DNA from 2 places in the Desulfosarcina variabilis str. Montpellier genome. Region 1 is predicted to be linked to the other one. Evidence: riboswitches for the same ligand, from Rfam matches in the RefSeq annotation. Region 1 holds a riboswitch; the other holds the start of a gene.

The links. A riboswitch is a leader RNA that binds a small molecule or an ion and turns the genes downstream of it on or off. The one in region 1 is predicted to bind cobalamin.
Region 2: another riboswitch for cobalamin. It lies ahead of acsC (acetyl-CoA decarbonylase/synthase complex subunit gamma); the one in region 1 lies ahead of Dvar_RS32255 (MFS transporter).

The regions. Positions count from the first base shown of each region.
Region 1 is NZ_CP159846.1:7,138,504-7,141,663, reverse strand. Features, by position in the region: gene Dvar_RS32260 (helix-turn-helix domain-containing protein) at 1-632, shown strand, start outside; cobalamin riboswitch at 954-1,160, shown strand; gene Dvar_RS32255 (MFS transporter) at 1,332-2,585, shown strand; gene Dvar_RS32250 (helix-turn-helix domain-containing protein) at 2,889-3,160, shown strand, end outside.
Region 2 is NZ_CP159846.1:5,422,853-5,426,012, forward strand. Features, by position in the region: gene acsC (acetyl-CoA decarbonylase/synthase complex subunit gamma) at 1-1,354, opposite strand, end outside; cobalamin riboswitch at 1,576-1,787, opposite strand; gene mltG (endolytic transglycosylase MltG) at 1,970-2,983, shown strand; gene cbiD (cobalt-precorrin-5B (C(1))-methyltransferase CbiD) at 2,980-3,160, shown strand, end outside.

The sequences.
Region 1 (3,160 bases):
AAGGGCTTCGCTCCTATTTTGAAGATGACTTGAACGCGATTGATCCGGTGATGCGGGGCATCCTGGAGGAACGGCAGGATGATCTTTTTTACCACCTGCATATGATAACGCCGGCCATGCGTACAGCATTGCAGCAACTACTTGGTTGTCCTTTCGGCGGCATGACCCGTAAGCTTTTCTTTGAGAGCCGGGCCCTGGAACTGATCGCCCATCAACTCCACCAGATTTCGACTGACCGGCATCAACCGTCACCAGACTGGCATCGCCTGCACCCGAACGATCGGAAAAGCACTGAACGGGCCAGGGAACTTCTGGTCAGCAACTTGGAAAACCCGCTGGGGTTGGGACAGCTTGCCAGGGAGGCCGGTATGTCCCATCCGAAACTAAACCGTTGTTTCCGTGAGATATACGGCATGACAGTGTTCCAGTATCTACGCAACGAAAGGCTCAACCGGGCTAGAGAAATGCTTGGCAATGGTCTTAACGTCACCGAGACCGCCTACGCCGTGGGGTACGATAGCCTCAGCCATTTTTCCCAGGCTTTTAAAAAACAGTTCGGCGCCTCTCCCAGCAGGTGCATGGGCACAGGTTCGATGTCGCACCAAATAACCATCGGCTCAGCAATGGTATGAGCACAACCCAGCTTGGCACTCCGCGGCCGACGGCAACTCCCAATCAATTCAGAGTCGATATGCCACCATCAATTGGGAAGGGGGGCATTGAAGCAGGCATGGTTTCTGGTCGAATGGCGGCTGGCGGCGGTGATGCTTCTGCTTTTCTGCATTGCCGCACCTGTCCAGAAGTGGAATATTGCGGCCGCTGAATGATATCCTTGCAGTTCTTTACAAAACTTAAGGTAGAGATGACTGACTGTTGATTCCCTTGTTGCTGGACTGGACATCTGCAGAAAATAAAAATGATTGACATCGGACAATATGAGATGTTTAAACATTAACGTTTTTAATTTCGCAGGTGTTCGTAATAACTGAAGAGGGAATCCCGTTAAAGTCGGGAGCGGACCCGCCGCTGTAACACATATGCTTTGACTGGTTCAAAGCGGGCATCTCGGCAACTCGTGTCACTGTTTGGCAATGCCCAAATGGGAAGGCCGTCGAGATGGATGTGGAGCCAGAAGACCTGCCTGCGGATTGGTTTGGAATTGCTCCCGGGTAAGGAGTTATTTAAACCTATTGTTGCGCCGTCAGGGATTGAATACGGAATCCCCGTTTCCATTGTATTGTGGAAGCGGGGATTTTTCTTTTTGATGAAGTATCAATGTGTTGTTTCTCTCAGAGGCTTCTCACATTCTTGATCGCAAAGGTGCAGTTGATATGGAAACGACGGCAGAACGAATGACCCGCAAACCACTGAGCACCTGGCTGCTGCTGGCCAGTCTCTACATGACCCAGCATTTTGGGTTGGGTTTTTTCTGGATCGCATTGGTGGCGATTATGCGCCGCCAAGGGGTCCCCCTGGAACGGTTGGGGGTAATCTATCTTCTGGGGCTTTTCTGGGTGATCAAGTTCCTGTGGGCGCCCTTGATTGACCGTTATGGCTTCTCCCGGCTCGGCCATTATCGTGGCTGGTTGCTGTTGACCCAGACCGGGATGGTGTTGTGTCTGGTCGTCATCGGCTGCTTCGACATCGCAACGCAATTTAACGCTGTTTTTGCCGGATGCGCCGTATTGGCCTTTTTCTCATCAACCCAGGATATCGCCACTGATGGATTGGCCTGCCGATTGCTTTCCGCAAAAGAGCGCGGCCTGGGCAACGGCATCCAGTCCGCGGGTGGGATGCTCGGCAACCTGTTGGGAGGCGGCGCTGTTTTGATGGCATACCCTCATATCGGATGGAAGGGATGTCTGGCCATCCTGGCATTGGGCACGTCGGTCTCCCTGTTCCAGGTGCTGTGCTTTCGGGAAAAGACATATTCTATTGGTTCCAAAGATAACCACGCGCTGTTGCGCCGATTCTTGAGTTTCTGGCAACTCCCCGGGAACAAACAATGGCTTTTATTGCTGTTAATCTATCCGGTTGGCAGCGCCCTGGCCTATGCCCTGATAACACCGATACTGGTCGACACGGGATGGTCCATGGAGCGTATTGGCATGGTCATGAATGTATTGGGATCCGCCCTTAGCGTGTCAGCCTCTCTTTCCACGGGTTGGCTCCTGCGGCATTGGTCGCGTTTTTCTGTTCTGATCGTTACGGCCATTGCCCAGGTGGTCAGTTTGCTGGCCCTGACATTGCCGCTGATTGGCCCTCCGGATGATTTGCGTATTCATTGTGCGGTGGGTGCGTATTTTCTGATCCAAGGCGCCTTGTCGGCCCTGATGAACACAATGATGATGGATCATGCTTCCCTGACGAGCCCTGCTACCGACTTTACCCTGCAGTATAGCGTGTACTCGCTGGTGATGTTTATCGCGGCGGCCGGCAGCACGGCATTGGCCGGATATCTGGGCTACCTTGCGGTGGTGATGGTGGCTTGCGCGTTTGCATGCCTGGCGCTTGGGCTTTCACTGTATTTCAAGAGGCCTGTGGAAGAAGGGATCGGCCATGTGGCATTGGGGGATGTGTATTGACTGTTGATCGATACGCAAAAAGGTGACTATGTGAATTAAGGAAGCTGCATTTGGAATCGAATTCTGTAAGCATCGGATCATCGGCATGGCCGGAAAATTTAAAGGTTGACAATGCCGACAGTGATTTGTAGTTAGAAAAGTCTAATTATCTTTTACAACTCTTATATCTGCGGACGGCTCTTGGTATGTGTGACGTGAAGATGATTGTGAAGCGCCTCCAGGGGGACTTCAACCGGCAATTTTTATCTCAGATTTTGAAGACCTTATCATCATGTCGAATTGGAAGCAGATCGGATAGTTCAAATGGCCATGCTCGATCATATTCGCTACACCCATAACGACGGCTTATCTTCACCGTCGGCGTTGGTGGATATCAGGCAGGACAATCCGGAGCGTTTTGAGTGTTACTGGAATGGATCCGGTGATCTCGGCGAGTTCCGGATCTCCAGAACCAAAATAAGGCCGGGTTTCGATGTCTGGGCCTGTGATTGCCTGTTTCGTGAGAATATCCATTTTACCCTGGCAGATCATCCGGCCGCCTTTTCCTTCAGCTTCTGCATGTCCGGTAAATCCAT
Region 2 (3,160 bases), 1.7 Mb from region 1:
CCGGCAAAAAGCCCGAAAGGTGGACGGCTTCACCAGGACCGACGACGATCTCCCACTCCGGCAGGGCGTTTTCCAGTTGGGCCTTGAACTCGGCGTTGCGGGCGGAAATCACCAGTGTTCGATGGTCCACCCGTTCCTCCAGCTTGCATTTCTTGACGAACCGGACCGTGTTTTCGGCAACGAATTTTCCCTTGTGGGTGCTGTGTAGACAATGGTGGCACCAACACATGACATCCGGCTCGGTGATCCGCTCGAAGCAGAGAAAAACCGGTATACGCGAGACCTCCGCCGCCAGGGAGAGATTGTAATAGGTCAAGGCCCAGGACGATGCAAGGATTAGCGGTGCATGACGATCCGGCTCACCGATTGCGTATACGCCCTCGGGGGTCATCATCGGCTCCTGGGGATCACTGAAAAGCGCCATGCGCTCCATGAGCAGCGGATAAAGACTTTCTCCCTGAAGATCGGAAAGCACCACGATACCGGCGTATTTGGCGATAAATGTAGCTGCGATCAGCGTTTCCATGGATAGGTCGTTGGTCATCTCACAGGGAAAGGTGATGGTCGGATAACTCAAGGTACCGATGGCTTGATGGATGGCCGCACGGCGGATGTGGATCTGGTCGGCGAACGCCTCTTTAAGTGTCCGTACGCCGGGATCCATAACGATCTCTTTCACACCGGCATCCGTTAGCCGCCCGGATAGCTCGCCCAGTTCGGCAAGCCCTTTGGCCTTCGCGACCAGTGGACAGGCGTGTTTGACGGCCAGCTCGGCCATGGATTCGGCATTGTCCGCTGTTGCCGCATAGATCAGGGGTTTCGATTCGGCGCAGCAGGCCAGACCGGCGGCCATGACCACGGGATCATCGCTCATCAGAATCAGCCTGGCATCACTACACCGGGTAATTTTTTCAATCAGCGCGACGAATTTATCAGGATCCTTGGATTGGCCATCGATAGCCAGCAAGTCCGCGCCCAAAAGGCACCCCATACGCTGATAACGAAGTTCACCAAACCGCTTCAGCCGGTCCTTTACGTCAGCGTCGGCCATGGTGTCAGCTATTCGCATGGCCAGACCGGTCGGATTGTTGAACCGCTTGTCATGCCGGAACATGACGGACTCGCCGCCGATTTTAAAAGCCAAGTCACCCCTGCCAATGGTAACCGGCCTGATCGGCGGTGCCTCGGCCTGAGCCAGCTTTTCTTTAACCGCATCCGAAACATACGGACAGGCGGAAAGCTCGATTTTGTCCGCCGCCAGACTCATGGCGAAAGCGATACAAGTGGCCAGTCCGCACTCCCGACAATTGGTCTTGGGCAATAGTTTGTAGATGTCCATTCCTGACAGTGCCATGTTGAACTCCTCTCCTTTTTGATGAACTTCTGTTCATCGTTAACTTGAACGACCATCGTTACCCAATGGATCGTTGCCACGATCCTAAAGATGTCGCTTTGAGGTGTTCACCGGCGGACCCGCCTAACTAAAAATCCCCGTGCCCAAAATGGACACGGGGATTTCCGTTTTTTATCCCTGGCAATGGTATTGATGCCGCAGCCCCCTGAATCCCGAGAGTCTGTACAGCGATCATCACAGGCAGGTCTTCTGGCTTCACTTTCCTTTCTGGCGGCCTTCCCGTTCGATAAACAGTGGCCTTACTTGACTTGCCAAAAAGCGTGCCTTTCAGTATAGCCCTCAAAAGCACGTGTGTTACAGCGGCGGGTCCGCTCCCGATTCGCACGGGATTCCCTATTATCTCCGGTGGAGCACCTGTGAGCAATATCTTAAAACAACGATTTGTCTATTAGAAAGGCAGCGGCGGCATGTCAATACAAAAATCGGTTTTCTGTATCAAGGATCTTAATCCAATGGCTGATTCTGATCGGTGACTTGTGCTTTGACAAGCCTCGATGACATGCCTTATGTTTTATGGATTCGGGGCTCACGTTACCCAAAAAGGCAGAAAAAGGTATGGTAAAAAAACTGGTTATCGCATGCATGGTCCTTATTATCATGGCGCTTTGCGGCGTGGGACTGTCGTACCACCATCTCATGTCATGGGCCGATCAGTCTGGGGCAGCACCGGGGAAAGAGAAATTGTTTACCATCCCCACAGGCCAGGGGCTGAGGCAAACGGCGCGGGTGCTGGAGCAGGAAGGGCTGATCTCCAATGCTCTGCGGTTTACCATTTTCGTCCGGCTTGAAAAACAGGACAAACGGCTTCAGGCGGGGGAATATTTTCTCTCCACCGCGATGACACCAAGGCAGATTCTGGGGCAATTGGTCAAAGGGCGGGTTCACCTTTACCGCGTTACCGTTCCCGAAGGATTCAACCTGGTCCAGATCGCTAGCGCTGTTGCCGCTGCCGGACTGGCCCCGGAAGCGGAGTTTCTCGCCGCCACCCGTAATCCGCAGGTTGCCAAAGACCTGGGGATTGACGCCGATACATTGGAAGGCTATCTGTTCCCGGACACCTATTACTTTCCCAGCGGGATGCACAGCAAAACCATCATCGCCACCATGGTCAAACAGTTTCAAAGCGCCTTTTCCACGGAATGGGCAACCCGGGCCAAAGAGATGGGCATGAGCGTGCATGAGGTGGTAACCCTGGCCTCGATCATCGAAAAAGAAACCGGCGCCCCTGAAGAACGCCCGTTGATCTCTTCGGTCTTTCACAATCGTTTAGAAAAAGGAATGCGTCTTGAAACCGACCCCACGGTGATTTACGGGATTCCCGATTTTGACGGCAATATCAAGCGCCGCCACCTTGAAACCTATACCCCTTACAATACCTATAAGATAAAAGGCCTGCCTCCCGGCCCGATTGCCAGCCCGGGCAAAGCAGCCATGCAGGCAGCCCTTTACCCGGCCCAAAGCGACTATCTTTACTTCGTTTCCAAAAAAGACGGCACGCACCAGTTTTCGGCCACCATCAAAGAACACAACGCCGCTGTGCGCAAGTACCAACTAAGGAAAAGACGGTGAAAAAGCCACCTGAAAAACTCCGCTCCGGGTTTACCACGGGCGCCGCGGCAGCTGCTGCCGCCAAGGCCGGACTTCTATTTTTACTCACCGGCCAGACGCCGGCATCGGTAACCATCCGGTTTCTGACTGGTGAGCCGATCCGTATCGCCGTGCATGGCTGCACGCAAGTTTCCCCGA